Regions from separate parts of the Mesorhizobium hunchu genome, predicted to be linked through region 1. Evidence: riboswitches for the same ligand, from Rfam matches in the RefSeq annotation. Region 1 holds a riboswitch; each other region holds the start of a gene.
What was found. A riboswitch is a leader RNA that binds a small molecule or an ion and turns the genes downstream of it on or off. The one in region 1 is predicted to bind cobalamin.

Region 2: it holds a riboswitch for cobalamin, as region 1 does, so the genes downstream of both, ABMA46_RS06660 (ABC transporter ATP-binding protein) here and ABMA46_RS12685 (ribonucleoside-diphosphate reductase subunit alpha) in region 1, are expected to answer to the same signal.
Region 3: it holds a riboswitch for cobalamin, as region 1 does, so the genes downstream of both, bluB (5,6-dimethylbenzimidazole synthase) here and ABMA46_RS12685 (ribonucleoside-diphosphate reductase subunit alpha) in region 1, are expected to answer to the same signal.

What each region holds. Positions count from the first base shown of each region.
Region 1 covers NZ_JBEBMG010000006.1:111,353-118,840, forward strand. The annotation lists gene ABMA46_RS12680 (DUF2218 domain-containing protein) at 167-1,243, opposite strand; cobalamin riboswitch at 1,680-1,892, shown strand; gene ABMA46_RS12685 (ribonucleoside-diphosphate reductase subunit alpha) at 1,999-4,881, shown strand; gene ABMA46_RS12690 (ribonucleotide-diphosphate reductase subunit beta) at 5,075-6,196, shown strand; gene zigA (zinc metallochaperone GTPase ZigA) at 6,356-7,488, opposite strand, start outside.
Region 2 covers NZ_JBEBMG010000002.1:654,293-661,780, forward strand. The annotation lists gene ABMA46_RS06650 (FecCD family ABC transporter permease) at 1-979, opposite strand, end outside; gene ABMA46_RS06655 (ABC transporter substrate-binding protein) at 1,009-1,959, opposite strand; gene ABMA46_RS06660 (ABC transporter ATP-binding protein) at 1,979-2,764, opposite strand; gene ABMA46_RS06665 (DUF1636 family protein) at 2,761-3,264, opposite strand; cobalamin riboswitch at 3,222-3,424, opposite strand; gene ABMA46_RS06670 (cobalamin-binding protein) at 3,459-4,247, opposite strand; gene ABMA46_RS06675 (hypothetical protein) at 4,252-4,863, opposite strand; gene ABMA46_RS06680 (DUF2218 domain-containing protein) at 4,999-6,102, opposite strand; gene fhuB (Fe(3+)-hydroxamate ABC transporter permease FhuB) at 6,095-7,488, opposite strand, start outside.
Region 3 covers NZ_JBEBMG010000002.1:427,205-434,692, forward strand. The annotation lists gene fabI (enoyl-ACP reductase FabI) at 1-658, shown strand, start outside; gene ABMA46_RS05560 (histidine phosphatase family protein) at 699-1,286, shown strand; gene ABMA46_RS05565 (DUF1344 domain-containing protein) at 1,429-1,692, opposite strand; gene aroC (chorismate synthase) at 1,908-3,005, shown strand; gene ribB (3,4-dihydroxy-2-butanone-4-phosphate synthase) at 3,113-4,210, shown strand; gene ABMA46_RS05580 (hypothetical protein) at 4,299-5,267, shown strand; gene bluB (5,6-dimethylbenzimidazole synthase) at 5,271-5,996, opposite strand; cobalamin riboswitch at 6,045-6,226, opposite strand; gene ABMA46_RS05590 (histone deacetylase family protein) at 6,343-7,269, shown strand; gene ABMA46_RS05595 (exodeoxyribonuclease VII small subunit) at 7,273-7,488, shown strand, end outside.

The sequences.
Region 1 (7,488 bases):
CCCTCGGTATCTGACGGCGCATCGGCTACCGGGCCTTCCGGTCGAAGATCACGTAATTGTCCAACCCGATATCTTCGAAAGCTCCGCTGTTTCCTTGTAGCTCTCGCTCAGGTCCATGTTTTAGGCGCTTTTGAAGTTCGTCGGCGTTGCCCAATGCGGACCAGCGTCAGCCCGCCATCAGTCCGGCCGCTCCGCGGCGCCAATAGGCGGCGGCGAGCGTCTGGTCTCGGCCGAGCCCCATTGCGCCGCGCCAATGGTCGCGCACGGTTTTGGCAGGGGTGGCTTCCGCTGCGAACCAGCCGAATGTGGAACCGTCTCGCGGCCATTGCACGGACAGCACCTCGCCGGCCAATCGCCCGTCCATAGCCGCCGCCTTGCCGTTCCGCTCCAGCCAGTGCAATTCGATCTGTGTGGCATTGCCGATCGCCTGCCGCTCGTTTCGGTCTGCGATTTCGATGAAAGCGACGCCTTTCGTGAAAGCGGGCAAGGTTTCGAGCAGGCGCCCGATCGCGGGCAGGGCGGTTTCGTCGCCGCCGAGCACATACCAGTCCGCCGGCCGCACAGGGCGGCCGACCGGCCCCATGATGCCGACCTTCTGGCCCGGTTTGGCCTGGAGCGCCCACGCCGAGCCGACGCTTTCGCCCTCATGGACGAGGAAATCGACGTCCATGAAGCCGGCGTCGATGTCGAGCGCGCGGATGGTGTAGACCCGCGCCGCCGGTCGCCGCTCGTCTGACGGCCAAATGGGCAATCCGTTGCTGCCGAGGGTCGGCCAGATCGGATCCGGAACCGTCCTGGTGGGAAACAGGACGCGAACGTGCATGCCGCCGAACTTGCCGAAGCGCTGGAGGTCTTCGCCCGTGAGCCGGATCCGCCGCATATGCGGTGTCAGGTCGCAGACGGAGGCGACTGTCATCTCGCGAAACTGCGCAAGCCGCGTGTCCCCTGCGAGATCGCCGCTCCAGATGATCTCCGGCCCGTCTTCCTTGGCATAGACCTGCACGGCCGTGGCGAGCAGGTCCTTGATACGGGCAAGCCCGTCTCGGTCGTCCGCCTCGGCGCGCATGACCAGAAGGCCCGGCTTCATGTCAAAGGAAGCCCGCCCGAAGGCGAAGCGGAAGCCGACCCTTTGCGCCTCCTGGCGGACATCGGCATCGAAGCTCTGCAACCGGTCGACGATGAGGCCGATGTAGCTCGGCAGATTCGGCAGGCGCAGTCGCGCTTCGCAGTTCAGGCTGGTCATGTCTGACATCCCGGATTATCCACCGATGCGTCCGGTCAGGGCGATCTTGAAGGTCTGCCTGCGCCCTGTACGGTCGCCGCCGGGTTAGTCGACCAACCCGGCAAGTGTTTGCAATGGCTGGATATTAAAACATGATGCCATGAGTCAACTTTATTTCTGCGGGCTGATCGGAATGTCGGTGGAGACAGGAAGGGTGGCGGTCGTGATCTGGTCCGGGCGGCCGACATATCCGATCGCCCGAGGCCGCCGCTGTGCTGACCTCGCTGGCGGTGCTGATCGTTTTCATTTCCAAGGACAATTCGCGCGAAGGAATTCAGGACTGGATCGATCTGATGTACGGCTGGAAACGGCATTGTTGCGAGGCATGGCGGGCCGTCATCCACACAATCGCGATCTTTCTGAGACCCTAAATATTGACGGAACATGCAATTGGCGATCTATATGTAGACGTCATGGTTCTCCGTAGCGATTCTTGCTTCGGAGCTAAGAGGGAAGCCGGTGCCCCGATTCCGGGAATGCCGGCGCTGCCCCCGCAACTGTAAGCAGCGAGCCTGCGTCGATGAATGCCACTGATGCCGCGAGGTATCGGGAAGGCCGACAAGGGCGATGACCTGCGAGCCAGGAGACCTGCCGTGACAGCATGAAACGTCCACGGGCGGGGTGTCCCGGAGGTGCGCTTGCGGCGGCTTGGGCATCTGTCCACCTGTCGACATGCGTCCGCTTCACGCCCCGTCCACAACGCCACGGGGAAACAGATGCCGGCGACCACGACACTCCACACCGAAGCGACCGACAAGGCTCCGATCCTTTCCAGCGACAGCGGGCATACGCCGGCGGAGCCGGGTTACCGCGTCATCCGCCGCAACGGCGCGGTGACGCCATTCGATCCGATGAAGATCACGGTCGCGCTGACCAAGGCCTTCCTGGCAGTGGAGGGATCGACGGCGGCAGGCTCCAGGCGCGTGCACGATGTGGTCGCCGATCTCACCGATCAGGTGGCTTCCGCGCTGACACGGCGCGTCGGCGAAGGCCGCACCTTCCACATCGAGGACGTGCAGGACCAGGTCGAACTGGCACTGATGCGCGGCGAGCACCATAAGGTGGCGCGCGCCTATGTTCTCTATCGCGAAGAGCGGGCGCGCGAACGTGCCGCCGAAAAGGCGTCGGTGGCGGCAAGTTCCGCGTCGTCGCTGCACGTCAAGACGGAGGATGGATCGCTCAAGCCGCTCGACGAGGAGCGTCTGGCCCGTATCGTCGAAGAAGCCTGCGACGGGCTGGATACCGTGTCCGCCGCGCCGATCCTGAGCGAGGCCAAACGCAACCTCTATGACGGCCTTTCGCTGGACGAACTGTCGCTGGCGCCGATCCTGGCCGCCCGCACGCTGGTCGAGCAGGAACCCAATTACGCCTTCGTCTCCGCGCGGCTGCTGCTCGACCGCCTGCGCCGGGAGGCGCTCACCTTCGTATCTGGGCGCCCGGAGCAGGCGACGCAGGCCGAGATGGCAACGCGCTACGCCAGCTATTTCCCGGAATTCCTGCGTGTCGGCATTGAGGCCGAACTGATCGATCCCGAACTTGGACGCTTCGATCTGGCGCGATTGGGCGCGGCGCTGAGGCCGGAACGCGACCTGAACTTCCAGTATCTCGGCCTGCAGACGCTCTACGACCGCTATTTCCTGCACACGCGTGGAAAAAGGTTCGAACTGCCGCAGGCCTTTTTCATGCGCGTCGCGATGGGCCTTGCCGTGCGCGAGATCGACCGCGAGGGCAGGGCTATCGAATTCTACGACCTCCTGTCATCCTTCGATTTCATGGCCTCGACACCGACGCTGTTCAATTCAGGAACGCTGCGCCCGCAGCTTTCCTCCTGCTTCCTGACCACGGTCGCCGACGACCTCGACGGCATCTTCAAGGCGGTCAAGGACAACGCGCTGCTGGCGAAATATTCCGGCGGCCTCGGTAACGACTGGACCCTGGTGCGCGGCCTCGGCGCCCACATCAAGGGCACCAACGGCGAGAGCCAGGGCGTCGTGCCGTTCCTGAAAGTCGCCAACGACACCGCCATCGCGGTAAACCAGGGCGGCAAGCGCAAGGGCGCTGTCTGCGCCTATCTGGAGACATGGCACGTCGACGTCGAGGAGTTTCTCGACCTCAGGAAGAACACCGGCGACGACCGTCGCCGCACGCACGACATGAACACGGCCAACTGGGTGCCGGACCTGTTCATGCAACGCGTCGAGGCGGACGGCGAATGGACGCTGTTCTCGCCCGATGAGGTGTCGGACCTGCACGACCTCTATGGCACGGCGTTCAAGGCCGCCTATGAGACATACGAGGCGAAGGCTGCCACCGGCGGCATAAAGGTGTTCCGTAAGGTCCGCGCGCTCGACCTGTGGCGCAAGATTCTGACCATGCTGTTCGAGACCGGGCATCCATGGGTCACTTTCAAGGACCCTTGCAACATTCGCTCGCCCCAATGCCACGTCGGCGTCGTGCACTCATCTAATCTCTGCACCGAGATCACGCTGAACACCTCGAAGGACGAGGTGGCTGTGTGCAACCTCGGCTCGGTCAACCTTGTCAATCATGTCATCGAAAAAGGCCTCGACCTCGACCGGCTGGCCAAGACAGTCGGCACGGCGATGCGCATGCTCGACAACGTCATCGATATAAACTTCTACACGATCCCCGAGGCGCGGCGCTCGAACCTGCGTCACCGCCCGGTCGGGCTCGGCCTGATGGGCTTCCAGGATGCGATCCAGAAGCTGCGTATCCCTTATGTCTCCGACGCTGCCGTCGCTTTCGCCGACGAGAGCATGGAGGCGATCAGCTATCATGCGATTTCCGCCTCGGTGGACCTCGCCGCCGAGCGGGGTCGCTATCCGAGCTTCAACGGCTCGCTGTGGTCGAAGGGCATCCTACCAATCGACTCCATCCGTCTGCTGGAAGAAGCACGTCCCGGCGTAGAAATGGACAGCGGTTCGACCCTCGACTGGGAGAGCCTCCGCAAACGGGTCAAAAAGACTGGCATGCGCAATTCCAACTGCATGGCGATCGCGCCGACGGCGACCATCTCCAATATCTGCGGCGTGTCGCAGTCGATCGAGCCGGCCTACCAGAACCTGTTCGTCAAATCGAACATGAGCGGCGACTTCACCGTCGTGAACGCCCAGCTTGTCCATGACCTGAAGGCGAGGGGCCTGTGGGACGAGGTGATGGTCTCGGACCTCAAATACTTCGACGGGTCCGTGGGGCAGATCGACCGCATCCCGGACGACCTCAAGGCGCTCTACGCCACCGCCTTCGAGATCGAGTCCTCGTGGCTGATCGAAGCGGCATCTCGCCGTCAGAAGTGGATCGACCAGGCGCAGTCGCTCAATCTCTACATCGCCAATCCGAGCGGCCGGAAGCTGGACGAGCTTTACCGGCTGGCGTGGCGCAAGGGCTTGAAGACGACCTATTACCTGCGCTCCCGCTCGGCCACCCATGTCGAGAAATCGACGCTGAAGGGCACCGACGGCAAGCTGAACGCGGTGTCGGCAGCACCCGCGCCAGCCGCGGCAATCGAGATCAAGGCATCGGAGGCATGGGGCAAGGCCTGCGCCATCGACGATCCCGACTGCGAGGCCTGCCAGTAGGCGGCCTCTCCACCGTCATCCCGGAAGCCGCAGCGAAGCCGAGGCTATCCGGGTTCCAGTCCGGAACGGTCACGGAATGGATCCCGGCTCGCGGTCGCGGAGCCTATCCTCGGGCCAGCCAAAGGCTGGGCCCGGGGGCTCCCCTGGCCGGGATGACGCTTCTTCATTCTTTCAATTCAGGAGGATATCTCCAATGCTCGACTGGTCAGAACCCAAATCCGCTCCATCCGTCGCACCGCACGGCGCGCCCGCTTCCGAAGCCGACGCCACAGGCCTCGGCGTCATCGACCGGGGCGCTGCACGCGTCTCGGTGGACGACAAGCGCATGATCAACGCCCGCGCCGACGTCAACCAGCTCTTGCCGCTGAAATACCGCTGGGCCTGGGAAAAATATCTGTCCGGCTGCAACAACCACTGGATGCCGACGGAAGTCTCCATGCAGGCCGACATTGCGCTGTGGAAGTCGAAGGACGGGCTCACCGACGACGAGCGGCGCATGCTCAAGCGCAACCTCGGCTTCTTCGCCGCCTCGGAGAGCCTTGTGGCGAACAACATCGTGCTCGCCATCTACCGCCATCTCACCAATCCCGAATGCCGGCAATATTTGCTCAGGCAGGCGTTCGAGGAAGCGATTCACACGCACACCTTCCAGTACATCGTGGAAAGCCTCGCGCTGGACGAGGGCGAGCTGTTCAACATGTACCGCGAGGTGCCCTCGATCACCGACAAGGCGGCGTGGGCGCTCAAGCACACGCAGCATCTGGACGATCCGGACTTCAAGACCGGCACGCCGGAAGCCGACCAGGCCTTCCTGCGCGACCTCGTCGCCTTCTACGTCATCTTCGAGGGCATGTGGTTCTACACCGGCTTCGCGCAGATCCTGTCGCTCGGCCGGCGCAACAAGATGGTCGGCATCGCCGAGCAGTACCAGTACATCCTGCGCGACGAATCCATCCATCTGAACTTCGGCATCGACGTCATCAACCAGATCAAGCTGGAAAACCCGCACCTTTGGACCAAAGCGTTCCAGGACGAAGTGCGCGGCATGATCGCCGATGCCGCCGAACTCGAAGCCGCCTATGGCCGCGATACCATGCCGCGCGGCTTCCTCGGGCTCAACGCGGCGCTGTGCGAGCAATACATGCACTTCATCGCCAACCGCCGCTGTGCCCAGCTCGGCCTCACGCCGGTCTTCGCCGAGACGGAGAATCCATTCCCGTGGATGTCGGAGGCGATGGACCTGAAGAAGGAGAAGAACTTCTTCGAGACCCGCGTCATCGAATACCAGAATGGTGGGGCGCTCTCATGGGATTGAGTTCGGCCATGCCTTCGCCCGCACATTCCGGGTTCGGCTCCCTGGACCGGGTGCGGTGCGAGCGGTAGCTCAGCCGATTATGGACTGGGCAGTCGCATCGCTCTGTACGGAGAACCGACGATGCCGGTTCTCCGTGCACTGCTCCGCTATCGGCTGTGCTCACGCCGCCTGGACTTCCCAACTCGGGAACGGGTCGGGCAGGTTGCGCCAGCGCCCCGGCATGAAATCAATTTCGGCGACGAGGCATTCGTCCAGTCTTCGCCGTATGTCCGATTCGTCCATCGGGTCGCAGCCGATGAAGACGATCTCCTGCCGCCTGTCGCCCCAGACCGGGTCGATATAGGGCTTCATTGCCGCGCGCCATTCCGGGTGGTCGGGCCACTGGTGCTTCGGCACCGAGGCCCACCATAGGCCGCGCCTGTTGGTGCGGATCAGCGCGCCGGCCTGGCTGATCTCGCCGACGTGGTGCGGCCGTGTCGCCAACCAGAAGAATCCCTTGGCGCGCACGACGCCCGGCCACGATCTGTCGATAAACGCCTTCAGCTTCTCCGGATCGAAGGGCCGTCGCTGGCGATAGACGAAGGAGCGGATGCCGTATTCCTCGGTTTCGGGAACGTGGTCGGTGAAGCCGTTCAGTTCCTTGAACCAGAGCGGGTGCGTCTGTGCCTTCTCGAAGTCAAACCGCGCGGTGTCCAGAACCCTATCCAACGGCACTTGCGCGAAATCCGTCTCGACCAGATCGGCGTCGGGGTTGAGCGCGCGCACGATCTTCCTCGCCAGATCGAGGTTTTGGGCGGGCGCGTCCGAAACCTTGTTGAGCACCACGACATCCGCGAACTCGATCTGCTCGACCAGCAGATCGACCAGCGCACGCTCGTCGCCGTCGCCCGCCGTCTCGCCGCGCTCGTGGAGGAAATCGCGCGAGGAATAATCCTTCAGCAGGTTGGCCGCATCGACAACGGTGACCATGGTGTCGAGCCGGGCGACGTCCGACAGGCTTTCGCCGTCCTCGTCGCGGAAATCGAAGGTGGCGGCGATGGGGAGTGGCTCGGCGATGCCGGTGCCTTCGATCAGCAGATAGTCGAAGCGGCCTTCCCGCGACAGCCGGCGCACTTCCAGCAAAAGGTCGTCGCGCAGCGTGCAGCAGATGCAGCCATTGGTCATTTCCACCAATTGCTCGTCGGTGCGCGACAGGTTCGCCCCGCCGTCGCGCACGAGCGAGGCGTCTATGTTCACCTCGCTCATATCGTTGACGATGACGGCGACGCGGCGGCCTTCGCGATTGTTGAGGA
Region 2 (7,488 bases), on a different contig from region 1:
GCGGCCGCAGCAGCATCCAGACGACAAACACCGCGCCCAGAGAGCTGGTGACGATGCCGATCGGCAATTCCTGCGGCGGCAGCAAGGTGCGCGCCAGCAGATCGCTGGCCAGCACGATCACCGCGCCGAAGACCGCGCAGGCAAGGATCAGCCTGAAATGCAGCTCGCCTGCCAGGCGGCGGGACAGATGCGGTATCATCAGCCCGACGAAGCCAATGACGCCGGCGACGGCCACCAGCAGCGCCGTGGCGAAAGCCGAAACCAGGAAAGTCGACCAGCGAAGACGCGCGACCGGCACGCCGAGGCTTTCGGCCGTGCTTTCCCCGGCAAGCAGTGCGTCGAGGCTGCGGTGGCTGCGCAGGGCGAACCCGCCGACGCTGGCGGTGCCGACAAGGGCAAGCCCTATATTGTCCCAACGCGCAAGACCAAGGCCGCCCATGGTCCAAAACAGCACCGAATGCGCGGCCCTCTGGTCGCCAGCGAACACCAGATAGTTCGTCAGCGCGGTGAACAGGAACGAAACCGCCAGCCCGCCGAGAATGAGGCGCTCGGGCCCCTGGCTGTGAATGCGCGACACGAGTCCGAGCACGACCAGCGCCGCCAGGATGCCGCCGCTGAAGGCGGCGACGGGCAAGGTCCAGATGCCGAGCCGGTCGCCGAAGACGGTTATCACCGATACGGCTCCGGCCGCCGCGCCCGAGGACAAACCGAACAGGAAAGGATCGGCCAGATCGTTGCGCGTCACCGTCTGCAGCAGAGCCCCAACGATACCGAGGCCAGCGCCAACCAGAACGGCGAGGATCGTGCGCGGCAGGCGCAGTTCGACGACGATGCTCGCGACCGGACCGGAACCTTGTCCGTCGCCGAGTCCGAGGGCACCGGCAATTGCCCTCAGCACATCGTGCAGCGGGATCACCGTCGAACCGAAAGCTATCGACAAAAGCGCGAGGGCGACGACCGCCGCCGCCCCGCCCGCCATCGCCGATCGGAAATAAGAGGAGGCCAATCTCAAAAGGCGTCGGGATACATCGCCTTGGCGATCTTCTCGATCGCGGCGATGTTGGCCGGCCCGGGCGTCAGCTCCTCATAGCGCAACGGCACGAACCGCCCGTTCTTCACCGCATCCGTCTCCTTCATGGCCGGGTGCGCCTTGAGGAACTCCATCAGCTTCTGTGCGCCGCCGCCGTCCTGGTAGTCGAGCAGGATGAGGAACTGCGGATTGCGGGTGGCGACCGTTTCCCAATCCGTGTTGCCCCAGCTCGTCTCCATGTCGGCCATGATGTTGACGCCGCCAGCCGCCTCGATCATCGCAGTCGGCATGGCGAACTTGCCCGCCGTGAACGGCTTGTCCTCGCCGGAATCGTAGAGGAACACCCGTGTGCCCTTGCGGTCGCCGACCTTTTCCTCGATGCCGGCAAGTTCGGTTTTCCAGCCCGACACCAGCTTTCCGGCTTCCGTTTCCTTGTCGAAGATCTTGCCGAGCTTTTCGATATCGCCGTAGAGGAGGTCCATCGACGCGGCGGGCCGGTTCTTGTCCAAGTGCACGCAGCTCTCCGTCAGCACCAGCGTCTTGATCCCATGCTGGGCAAGCGTATCCGGCGTGACGTCGCCGCCCGGCTTCATGCCGTAGTACCAGCCGGCGAAGAAGAAGTCCGGGTTCGCGGAAAGAAGGTTCTCCATCGTCGGATATTTCGGCGCGAGTTCCGGGATGGAACCTTGTTCCTTGATGAACTCGGGCGTGAGCTTGTACCAGCCGGTGATGCCGGTGACGCCGACCATGGAAGGCTGCAACCCGAGGGCGAAGGCCATCTCGGACATGTTGATGTCATGGACGACCGCCCGCTTCGGCGCGGCATCGAAGGTCAGCGGCGTACCGCAACTGTCCACCGTAATCGGATAGGCGAAGGCCGGAAAGGCCAGAAGGGCCGGGATAAGCGTGAAGGCGACGCGCCTGAGCATTGAATGGTCTCCTATAGGTTTAGCGGGAAAGACGAAGGGGTATGTCGAAGACGGTGAGTTCGCGGTCCTCCACGGGATGCGGGAGCCGCAGCACGTCGATGGAGAACACATCGCGGACAAGGGCGGCGTTCAACGTCTGCCGCGGCGGGCCATACGCCTTGAGCCGGCTGGCATCCATGATGGCGACATGGGTGGCGAAGGGCGCTACGAGCGACAGGTCGTGCAGGACGGCGATAACTGCTATGTCCAGGCCGGCCACCAGCTCGACCAGTTCGCCACGGGCGCGCGGATCGAGGTGATTGGTGGGCTCGTCCAGGAAAAGCACTTTTGGCTCCTGGGTCAGCGCCCGGGCAAGCTGCACCCGCTGCCGTTCGCCTCCCGACAGGGAGCCGATGGTGCGACCGAGCACCTTCAGCATGCCGGTGCGCCGCAGCGAGTCCACGACGATGTCGCGGTCCGTGCTTCTTCCGCGGAGGCCTAGGTGCGGCACGCGACCCAGTTCGACATATTCGATGACGGCCAGCCGCGGGTCTGGCACGTCGCTCTGGCCGACCACCGCGATACGCAGTGCCCGTTCCGCAGGGGACAGCCGACGAAGAGGTCTGCCATCCAGCCATACCTCCCCGCTTGTCGGTCGCAGCAAACCCGCCAGCATGCGCAGGAGGGTGCTCTTACCCGCACCGTTCGGGCCGACAATGGCGAGGCGTTCGTTCTTGTGAACCTGCAATGCGACCGAACTGACCAGTTCCAGTCCATCCTTCGTCCGGAAGCCCAGATCAGCGCATTCGACGAGGGCCGCTGTCATTGGAGGCTGTGCTCCGCGGGGGCGGGTATGCGTGCGATGATCTTGCCGGCAAGGCCCGCCGGGCGCTGACCTTCGTTGCACCAGCCGCCCAACAATGAGGTATAAAGATCCGCAAACTCCAGCAGCGCCTGCGCGTGCAAGTCCGGGTCGATATCCCCAAAAAGGTAGCTTGCCTTGCCCGGCGCCGAGAAGCCGACTGTCAAGGGACGGTCGCAGCCGGCCATGCAGCCAACGCCGCCGAGAACGAGATCGCACGTCGTCCGGGCGGCAAGAAGGTCTTGGAGCCGGCCCAGCAATAGCAACCCAGGCTGACCGTTCCCACCACGGCACCGGGTGCAGACGTGAATAGTGTGCTTGGTCGCCGCCACTGCAAACCGCCATCTCGAAATGGGGGCGGAAGGATGTCCGGATCGCGGTGGCAACCGCTCTCGAAGCGTCCTCCCGGAACACCCCGTCCGGTCAACTCGTCGCGATGGCAGGTCTCCTGGCTCGCGGGTCACCGCTCGGTCCTACCTTCCCAGCCGTGAAGCCAGTGGCATGTCGGACGTCGCTAACCGCTCACAGTTGCGGGGGCAGCCGCGGCATTGGCTCTGGAGCCTCACCGCGTTCCCTTTTCATCCCGGGCCTTGCGGACCGGGAACCATCGGTGGGGACCATAGGATCTGCCGCGGCCAATGGCAATCCGGACGGCGAGCTACCGATCTCGCCACGTCCCGAGCGCGACAAGGATCGCGTCGAGCCCGTCCGTCAGGGCGGCCGGTCCCGGTTGCAAGATCAGCGGCGACTTGATCTCGACGGTATGGCCTTTGCGGACGGCCGGGATAGCCTCCCATCCGGGCCGGGAGCGAATCCTTTCGGGAACCACTTTCTTGCCGCACCATGAGGCCAGGACGATGTCGGGTCTGGTGCCAACCACGTCTAGCGAGGAAACGATCCGGTCCTTGGCAGCCCTCTCCTTCGCCTTGCCGGGAAACACGTCGTCGCCGCCTGCGATACCAACAAGTTCCGACACCCAGCCGATACCGCTGATCATCGGCTCGTCCCACTCCTCGAAGTAGACGCGGGGCCGCTGTAGCCCCCGGACCGACTTCTCTATGCCGCGAAGCCGTTCTTCATAGCTGCGCGCCAGCGTCTCCGCCTTTTCGGCCGCTCCGACGAGAGCGCCGACCGTGCGGATCATGGCGAAGATTCCGGCTATGTCGCGCTGGTTGAAGGCGTGGACCGCGACGCCCGCGCGGACAAGCTCGGCCGCGATGTCGGCCTGAAGGTCGGAGAAGGTCAAAACCAGGTCCGGCTCGAGCGCCAGCACTTTCGGAATATCGGCGGAGGTGAAGGCCGAGACGCGCGGCTTCTCGCGGCGGACTTGCGGCGGGCGGACGGCATAGCCGGAAACCCCGACAATGCGGTCCTGCTCGCCCAGCAGATAGAGCGTCTCCACCGTCTCTTCCGTCAGGCAGACGATGCGCTCGGGAGGAAAGCGCATCCGCTCAGGCGTAAGCGCCGTCACGCCCGGCTTCCGGACGTGCAAGGAAACCGATGGAGAGGGCAAGCTTGTGAAGCGATGCCAGGGCCGCGAGCGCCAGCATGTTCGGCCAGAGGATTTGTAGGATGACAGGAAGCGAGAATGCGTCATCTCCGGACGGCAAGACTGCGGTCGCCGAGAACAGGGCGAGTTCGTAGACGGCGAACGCGACCGTAAACCCCGCGACGAGCACCAGAGGCCCGGACCGGATCCTGGCGCTTAACAAGGACACGGCACCGGTTGCGAGCGCGGCCGCGACGCCGATCGCCGCACCCCAGGCAAAGCTGTCCCATATCCTCGGATAGCCGAGCGCCAGGTAGCCGACCGTCTGATTCGTGAGCCATGCGACGCCCGTCAGCATTAGCGCGCCGCGCCGCGGCATGTTGGCAGCGGCAACGGTTGCGATCGCCGCGAATGGCATGGCACAGGCAAGCGCGAAGCTGAACACGACGCTGAGGGCGGCGACAAAGACCACCCAGCAGCCCTGGCGCAGGCTGGCGGAGCCATCATGCATCACGGCGATGTTCATGACGCGAGTCATATCGCGACCTGCCTGGCGTTTCAACGCCGCCAGCATGATGCCGATCTCGGGCGGGCGGCCACGTAACAGCACGAGGGTCCGGTCGGCCAGTTGATAGGCGTGATCGGGCGCGTGCGTGGTGAAGACGACGGCCAGTCCGTCATCGGCAAGGCGCGGTGTGGGCAGCCGAGGCTACTGGCTGACTTCCTTTCTCGCGGTATCGCCGGAGAAGCCGCGGCGCCAGTAGGCGACGGCAAGGTGCTCGTTGCGGCTCAGGCGGCAGTCCTCGCGCAGATATTTGCGGATCGAGCGGAAGGCTGCGTGCTCACATCCGGTCCACGCAAAAACGGGTCGGCCGTCCGAGGGCATGGCCACATCGCGCACGGCCCGTACGAGCCTGTCTGTCGTTCCGGCCGGTGCGCCGTCCCGGCAGAGCCATTGCAGGTCGAGTTTGGCGGCCGAGCGCAGGTCCTGCCGTTCGGCCGCATCCGCCACCTCGATGCGCACCACCGCCTTCGCCCCGGCCGGCAGTTCTTCCAGGATGCGGGCGATGGCCGGCAGCGCCGTCTCGTCGCCGGCGAGCAGATACCAGTCCGCCTCGCCAATGCTACCGCCCCCCGGGCCGGTCATGCCGACGATATCGCCCAGCCGGGCATCGGCCGCGAAACGGGCGCCCGGCATTGCCTCGCCCTCATGCAGGACGAAATCGATGTCGATCTCACCTTTCGCCACATCGATGGCTCGGATCGTGTAGATGCGTACGTCCGGACGGTCGGCGGTCTCGGGCCAGCAGGGCCTTCCATCGGCGCCGGTCGTCGGCCAGACCGGTGGCACGCCGCGCCGCTTCGGAAACAGAAGCCGCACATGCAGGCCGCCCGAGGCGAAGCGCTGCAGGTCGTCGCCGGCCAGCGTGACGCGGCGCATTCGCGGCGTCACCTGCATCGTGCGGACGACGCGCATCTGGCGGAAATAGGGCAGGGGCGAGCCCGCCGCGCCGTCGCCCTGCCAGACGATCTCAGGCCGCTCGTCGATGGCGAAGGTCAACAGATGCTCCGCCAGCGCCAGCTTCACATAGGCGAGAGCGACCGCGTCTTTGCCTTCGGCCGAAATCCTCAGGCAGCCCTTGCAGGCTTCCAGGCCGGCCACGCCGAAGCCGGTGTCGATGCGGCTGCACAGACCATCCACCGTCACCTCGCCGAATTCGCGGAAATGGGCGCACAGGCGCTCCATCACCGGCTTCGGAGAGGCCAGCCGCACCTCTGCCGAGGCGGTGAAGGTTCGCGGCATCTCAGCCATGGCGCGGCACTCCCTTTGCGAGCAGATAGATCAAATACGGTCCGCCGACGAGCGAGGCGAACAGACCGAGCGGAAGCTGGTATGGAAAGACGGCAATGCGCGAAAGCCAGTCGGCCAGGACCATCAGCAACGCGCCAAGTGCTACGGCTCCCGCAAGTTGCTCGCGCGCGCGGCCGAGGCCGAGCAGGCGCGCGAGATGCGGCGCGATCAGGCCGACGAAACTCAGCGGGCCGACATAGGTCGCGGCGAGCGCTGTCATCAATGCGGCAAGCCCGATGACGACGAGGCGGGACGGGCCGACGCTCAGCCCGAGCGCTTTTGCGCTCGGTGCGCCGAGCGCCAGCAGGTCGAGCCAGCGCGTGAGGAGGAAAAGCGGAGCGACGAGGAGGATCGCGCCGGACAGTGCGATGCAGGCGTCGAACGCGACCGCGTCGTTGGTCGAGCCGCTCAGCCAGCGCAGCAGCGTGTAGGACTGCTGGTTGCCGAGCGCAATCATGGCCGTCAGCACCGCGCTGCACAGCGCGTTCATGGCGATGCCGGCAAACAGCAGCCGTTCCGGACCGAGGCCGCCGCGCGCGCCGATCGAGAGGATGACGAGGAGCACGGCGAGCGCGCCGGTCGCCGAAGCCGCCAGTTGCAGGCCCAGCGCGGCGCCAAGCATCAGCGCGATGGCAAGGCCGGCTCCGGCTCCGGCTCCGACACCGAGAACCTCGGGGCTTGCCAGCGGGTTTGCGGTCACGCGCTGGATGACCACGCCGGCCGCACCCAGCATCGCGCCGGTTGCCGCAGCCACGGCGACGCACGGCGCGCGCCATTCGAGCAGATCCGGCAGCACGTCGCCCGAGGCGATCTGCCAGCCGCGCGGACCGATGCCGACCGACAGGGCGACGGCCGCTGCCGCCACGACGCCCGCTGCGGTCAGGAGAATGAGGGACCACGGTCTGGGCGACCGTCTTGCGGTGTCGGCTTGCGCGCCCATGGAGGGCCATTCGAACATCTTCAGCCGCGGCAGCAGCCATAGGAGCAGCGGTCCGCCAAGCAGCGCGGTGGCGGCGCCCGTTGGCACGCGCTCGCCGCCCGGTCCCGAGAAGACCTGCACCAGCCCGTCGGTCAGCCACAGCAGGATGGCGCCGACCAGCGGTGTCGCGACCAGTTTCTGGCGCAGCGAACGCGCGCCGGACAGCGTGGCGAGCGCCGGCGCGGCGAGGCCGACGAAGCCGATGATCCCGACCTCCGCCACCACTGTGGTCGCTATCCAAACGGCCAGCACGATGACGAGGAACCTGCTGGTATGGACGGCAACGCCGAGATTGCGCGCCGACTGGTCGTCCAGGCCGAGGATCGCCAGCGGGCGCAGGAGCAGTCCGGCCGCGAGCAGCCCCAGAA
Region 3 (7,488 bases), on a different contig from region 1:
GCTGGCCGCCGAGCTCGGCGCCCATATTGCCGGCCATTGCGACGTGACCGATCCGGAAAGCCTCGACGCCGTTTTCGAGAACGTGGCCGCGAAATTCGGCAAGCTCGATTTCCTCGTCCACGCCATCGCCTTCTCCGACAAGGACGAGCTGACCGGCCGCTACGTCGAGACCACGCGCGACAATTTCCTGCGCACCATGGATATCTCAGTGTTTTCCTTCACCACCATCGCCAAGCGCGCCGAGCCGCTGATGAGCGAAGGCGGCTCGCTGCTGACGCTGACCTATTACGGCGCCGAGAAAGTGATGCCGCACTACAACGTCATGGGCGTCGCCAAGGCCGCGCTCGAGGCCAGCGTGCGCTATCTCGCCGTCGATCTCGGCGGCAAGGGCATCCGCGTCAACGCCATCTCGGCCGGCCCGATCAAGACGCTGGCGGCCTCCGGCATCGGCGATTTCCGCTATATCCTCAAGTGGAATGAATACAACGCGCCGCTCAAGCGCACCGTGACGCCCGAGGAAGTCGGCGATTCGGGGCTGTATTTCCTATCCGACCTGTCGCGCGGCGTCACCGGCGAGGTCCATCACGTCGATTCCGGCTATCACGTCGTCGGCATGAAGGCGGTGGACGCGCCCGACATCTCCGTCATTAAGGACTGACGGTTCCCGCACGGCTCCCTTCGAAAGACGCTTCAGCGCCATGTCTCCGCTTGTCTATATCGTCCGCCACGGCCAGACCCAGTGGAATGTCGACTACCGACTCCAGGGGCAGGCCGACATTCCCATCACTGAAGAGGGGCGGCGCCAGGCGAGCGCCAACGGCCGGCATCTGGCCGAACTGATATCCGATCCGGCGGCGTTCGATTTCGTCGCCAGCCCGCTCATCCGCACCCGCACCACGATGGAACTGATACGCTCGGCAATGGGGCTCGATCCGAAGGCCTACCGCACCGACGCGCGGCTGATGGAAATGAATTTCGGCGACTGGCAAGGCTACACCTTCGCCGAGCTGGAGGCGCGCAATCCCGGCTGCACGCGCGGCCGCGAGGAAGACAAATGGAATTTCGTGCCTCCCGGCAAGGACGCCGAGGGCTACGAACTGCTGTGCGAGCGCGTGCGGCCCTTCTTCGCGGAAATCGCCAAACCGACCGTCTGCGTCACGCATGGCGGCGTCATCCGCTCGCTCTTCCATATTTTCGGCGGGTTGGACGGCATCGCGGCGGCCAATGTGGAGACGCCGCAGGATCGGGTGCTCAAGCTCCAGGACGGGCAACTGGCCTGGCTCTGAGCGGGGCGTTCAGGCGCGGTGCGCCTGCGCCGGATGTCCAAAGCGCGCAGCTATCTTTCAGATTCGCTCGGCGCGCTCTAGGTTCTTGTTTTTGCGCATGTCTTTGTCCCGAAGCCGGTTTCCCGCTTTCGGGAGACATGTTTTAGTTCCCGTCGGAATCCGGCAGTTCCATGTCGGTGACGATGTTCTGCCCGTCGGTCACGTCATAGGCGATCACGACATCCATGCCGGGCTTCAGCGAATCGACGTCCATCTCGGCGTTGAGCTTGTAGGCCTTGCCGTCGTCCAGCGTCATCGTCATCGTATCCTTGTCGATCTTCTTGATGAGACCCTCGGTCTGTCCGGCAAGCGCTGTGCCGGCGAAAAGCATGGTGGCGATGGTGGTGACGCCGAACAGGATACGCATGGATTGTCCTTTTTTCAGATGCCGCCGTTCCCCGCAGCGGGCCAACTCGTTTGTTTGACGGGCGCAGGACAGCAGAAAGCAATCCAATGTGTCAAAAGTAAAACTGGCGACATCACAGGTGATTGCAGGCCGCCTGCCAATTTGACCGCCGCTCGAAACGACAATAGAAGGCGCCGGTAGCCGGAGGCGCTTCCGGCGCAGGGCTGGTTCGACGCATGTCTCACAATACTTTCGGTCATCTGTTCCGCGTCACGACCTGGGGCGAAAGCCACGGCCCGGCGCTCGGCTGCGTGGTGGACGGCTGCCCGCCGGGCATCCGCTTCACGCTCGCCGACATCCAGGCCGAGCTCGACCGCCGCCGGCCGGGCCAGTCGCGCTTCGTCACCCAGCGGCGCGAGCCCGACGAGGTGAGGATCCTGTCCGGCGTGCTGCCGGACGACGACGGCGCGACCCTCGTGACGACCGGCACGCCCGTCTCCATGCTGATCGAGAATGTCGACCAGCGTTCCAAGGATTATGGCGAGATCGCCCGCCAGTACCGGCCGGGCCATGCCGACTATGCCTATGAGGTGAAATACGGCCTGCGCGACTATCGTGGCGGCGGCCGTTCCTCCGCGCGCGAGACGGCGGCGCGGGTCGCCGCCGGTGCGCTGGCGCGCAAGGTCGTGCCGGGCCTGACCGTGCGCGGCGCGCTGGTTTCGATGGGCGAAAAGGACATCGACCGCGCCAACTGGAACTGGAATTTTATCGACGATCCCGAAAATCCGTTCTTCACGCCGGACCCGGCCTCCGTGCCGGTGTTCTCCGAGTATCTCGACGCCATCCGCAAGGCGGGTTCCTCGGTCGGCGCGGTGATCGAGATCGTCGCGGAAGGCGTGCCGGCGGGTCTCGGCGCGCCGATCTACGCCAAGCTCGATCAGGACATCGCATCCGGCCTGATGTCGATCAATGCAGTCAAGGGCGTCGAGATCGGCAACGGCTTCGCGGCCGCCCGCATCACCGGCGAAGAGAACGCCGACGAGATGCGCATGGGCAACGACGGCAAGCCTGTCTTCCTGTCCAACAACGCCGGCGGCATTCTCGGCGGCATTTCCACCGGCCAGCCGGTCGTGGCGCGCTTCGCCGTCAAGCCCACCTCGTCTATTCTTACGCCGCGCCGCTCCATCGACAAGGACGGCAACGATGTGGAGATCAGGACCAAGGGTCGCCACGATCCCTGCGTCGGCATCCGCGCCGTGCCGATCGGCGAGGCGATGGTCGCCTGCGCCATCGCGGATCATTATCTGCGGCACCGGGGACAGACGGGGAGATAGGGCAGTAAGGCAATAAGGCAGTAGGGCAATATGTTGCCAGTGCGCTTTCCCTGCCCTACTGCCTTATTGCCCTAAACTCTTATTGTCTTACGAGCGAAGCGAGCCCCATGCCCTACGACCAGAAAAAGACCGTCGAGGCCATCCGCGCCTTCGAGCGCGGCGAGATTGTCGTCGTCATGGACGACGACGGCCGCGAGAACGAGGGCGACCTGATCGTCGCTGCGGTGCATTGCACGCCCGAGAAGATGGCCTTCATCGTGCGCAACACCTCCGGCATCGTCTGCACGCCGATGCCCAAGGAGGAAGCCAGGCGGCTCAACCTCGCGCCGATGGTGGCGGACAACGATTCCGCCCACACCACGGCCTTCACGGTTTCCGTCGACTTCAAGCACGGCACCACCACCGGCATCTCCGCCGACGACCGCACGCTGACCGTGCGCAACCTCGCCAACGGCAATGTCGGCGCGAACGATTTCGTCCGGCCGGGCCACATCTTCCCGCTGATCGCGCGCGAAGGCGGAGTGCTGATGCGCTCGGGCCATACCGAGGCGGCGGTGGACCTGTGCAAGCTGGCCGGCCTGCCGCCGGTCGGGGTCATCTCCGAACTGGTCAACGACGACGGCACCGTCAAGCGCGGCCCCGAGGTCTCGGCCTTCGCCGAGAAGCACGGGCTGAAGCAGGTCTCCGTCGCCGATCTGATCGCCTACCGGCAGCGCCAGGAGACGCTGGTGCAGCGTGTCGCCTGCTCCGACATCGAGACCCCCGGAGGGACGGCCAAGGTCTACACCTACATGCTGCCCTGGGACGTGATGCACCATCTGGCTGTCGTCTTCGGCGATATCCGCGACGGCCACGACGTGCCGGTGCGGCTCCACTCCGAGGATGTGGTGCGCGACGTGTTCGGCACCAGCCATCGGCTCGACGCGATCATGAAGGCGATGGGCGAGGAGCGGCGCGGCGTCATCGTCTATCTGCGCGAGGGCTCGGTCGGCGTCGCGCATCAGGACCGCAATCGCCCGGCCGCCGGCGGCGAGGACCATGAAGAGGCCCGCCGCCGCGAGAGCGAATGGCGCGAGATCGGCCTCGGCGCGCAGATCCTCAAGGATCTCGGCATCTCTTCGATCCGGCTGATCGCCTCGCGCGAGCGCCATTATGTCGGCCTGGAAGGCTTCGGCATCCACATCGCCAGTACCGAGATTCTCTAGCGGAAATAGATGATCGCGCCCGCCGCGCCGTTGACGAAACGGCCGGCATGGTCGATCCTGCGGCATCGTCTCAACCGGGGGGAGGACGATGTGGGATTTCTCGATCGGCCGCTCGGTGTCGATCATGATAAGGACGTGGCCGTTCATCCTGTTCAGGATGATCGTCTATTTCGGCATCACGCTGGCCTATATCGCAGCGACCGGAACCGGTGCGGGCATCGGCTGGGGCGTGGGGCAGGCTTTCGCCAATGGCGGGCCGGAAGCCGGAGCCTTCTATGGCGGCGTCGCCGGTTTTGTATTGGTCTCTCTTGTTGTCTACTGGATCCGCGAATTCATTCTCTATCTGCTGAAGGCCGGGCATATCGCGGTGATGGTTCATCTGCTCGATGGCCGGTCCGTGCCGGGCGGTCAGGGTCAGCTCGCCTACGCGCGTGAGGTCGTTGCCGGGCGCTTCGGCGAAGCCGGCATCCTGTTTGTGGTCGATCAACTGGTGAAAGGCGCGGTCCGCGTCGTCACCGGCCTTGTCGGCGGCATTGCCGCCTTCCTGCCGATCCCCGGCCTGAACGGCCTTGTCGGCCTCATCAACACGGTGATCCGCATAGCGCTCACCTACATCGACGAGATCATCCTGGGCTACAATATCCGCGTCGGATCGTCCTCTCCTTTCGAGACCGCGCGGCAGGGTGTGGTGCTCTATGCCCAGAACGGCGCGAAGATGGTCAAGAACGCGGCGTGGCTGGCGCTGATCCTGTGGGGCGTCACCTTCGCCATCTTCCTCGTCATGCTGGCGCCGGCCGGCGCCGTCGTCTACCTCATGCCCGGCGAACTTGGCGGCTGGAGCTTCGTGCTGGCCATCGTCTTCGCCTGGGCGCTGAAGGCCGCCTTTGTCGAGCCGTTCGCCATTGCTTCGCTGATGCAGGTCTATTTCAAGGCGATCGAAGGGCAGGCGCCCGATCCTGAGTGGGACGCCAGGCTCTCCGAGGTCTCGCGCCAGTTTCGCGAACTGAAGGACAAGGCATTCGGTTCTTTTGGAGAAGCTGCCGCCCGCCCGGCCTGAGCGTCACTCCTGTGCCGGCAGGTCGGCGATCGCCTTGGTCAGCCCGGCGTCGCCGGATGCGCCATAGCGTTCGCCCATCACCAGTTCGGCGAGAGGCAGTCGTTCGCGCCACCTCCGCCGTTGCAGCTCCGGCGTCGTCGCGAAACCGGAGACCCGGCCGACGCACAGATAGGCGACCGGCACGACATGCTCGGGAATGCCGAGCAAGGCTTTGAGGGCGCCCTTGTCGAGGATGCTGACCCAGCCCACGCCGATGCCTTCGGCGCGCGCCGCCAGCCAGAAGTTCTGAACCGCGCAGACGGTGCTGAAGAGGTCCATCTCGGGATTGTGCCAGCGGCCGAGCGGTGAGTCCCTGGCGCGCTCGCGATCGCAGGTGATGCACAGGTTCAGCGCGCTTTCGCAGATGCCTTCGAGCCGCAGGTTCCGGTAGAGCGCCCGGCGGTCCTCGGCGACATTGCATTCTTCCTCGATGCGGGCCTGGAGGAAGATGTCGCGCACCTTCTCGCGTCGTCGCCTGTCGCGGATGACGATGAAATTCCACGGCTGCATGAAGCCGACCGAAGGCGCGTGGTGCGCGGCACGGATCAGCCGCGCCAGCGTACTGTCGTCGATCGGTGCTGCCACGAAATCCGAGCGGATGTCGCGGCGCGTGAAGATGGCCCGATAGACGGCCGCACGGGCGTCCTCGTCGAAAGCGTTGTCGTCCAGATGATGAGCGCCGGCATCCATCGCGTATCCCCTTGCGATCGAAAACAGGTCGCTCCGCCCGGCCTTGCGGGGCGACCGTCTTGCCTGGCCGGTCTTCTGGCTCGGGTTCGTCCCACATTCGGCGCCTTCCCGCCCTCAGGCAGTGGCATTTGCCGATGCGGTCCCCCTCACAGCGTTGGGCACGCCGCGGATTTGCACCGCGTTCCCGATTCTCCCGCTTCGCGGCGGGCACCTGGCGGGACCGAAACTAGCCCACGATCCCCTGTCTGCCTAGCGGAGAAGTGGTATCGGGCGTCCCGGGCGACTTTCCCCAGCCGAATTCAGCGCTTGCGTGGCGAAACGGCGTGTCGCGCTCTATGTTAGGCGCATGGTCACCCGCCTCTATACCCATCCGATCTACCTCGAACACCTGACACCCGCCGGACACCCCGAGCGGCCCGACCGGCTGCGCGCTATCCAGCGCGTGCTGGATGACGAGGCGTTCGCCGCGCTCGACCGGGTCGAGGCGCCGATGGGAGACGAAGCGACCATCCTTTATGCGCATCCGCAGGAGCATCTCGATCGCGTCCGCGCCGCCGTCCCTTCGGAAGGCATGACGCAGATCGATGCCGACACGGTCGCCACGCCGAAAAGCTGGCAGGCGGCGCTGACCGCGATCGGCGCCGCCAATGCGGCGGTGGACGACGTGTTCGAGGGCCGCGCCGACAACGTCTTCGTCGCCTCGCGCCCGCCGGGCCATCACGCCGAAAAGACGACGGCGATGGGGTTCTGCCTGTTCAACAACGCCGCGGTCGCCGCCCGCCACGCGCAGAAGAAGCACGGCGCCGAACGCGTCGCCATCGTCGACTGGGACGTCCATCACGGCAACGGCACGCAGGATATCTTCTGGGACGACCCCACGGTGCTCTATTGCTCGACGCACCAGATGCCGCTCTATCCCGGCACCGGCGCGAAGAACGAGACAGGTGCCGGCAACATCGTCAACGCGCCGCTGGCGCCGCGCACCGGCAGTGACACCTTTCGCGACGCCCTCCTGTCGCGCGTCCTGCCCTCCATCGACGCCTTCCGCCCCGACCTGGTCATCATCTCGGCCGGCTTCGACGCCCACCACCGCGATCCGCTGGCCGAGATCGATTTGACCGAAGAGGATTTCGATTGGGCGACCGGACAACTGATGGAAAAGGCCTCCACCCACAGCGCCGGCCGTCTGGTCAGCCTGCTCGAAGGCGGCTACGACCTGCAGGGGCTGGCCTTCTCGACCGCCGCCCATGTCGGCCGGCTGATGAAAGGATGACCGATGACCGCTGAAGCGAACGACGACGTCAAGACCAACGAGGACGTAAGGGCGATGAGCTTCGAGCAGGCGCTCGACGCGCTGGAGAAGATCGTCGACGACCTGGAGCGCGGCGACGTGCCGCTCGATCAGTCGATCAGGATCTATGAACGCGGCGAGGCGCTGAAGGCGCATTGCGACCGCCTGCTGAAAGCTGCCGAGGACAAGGTCGAGAAGATC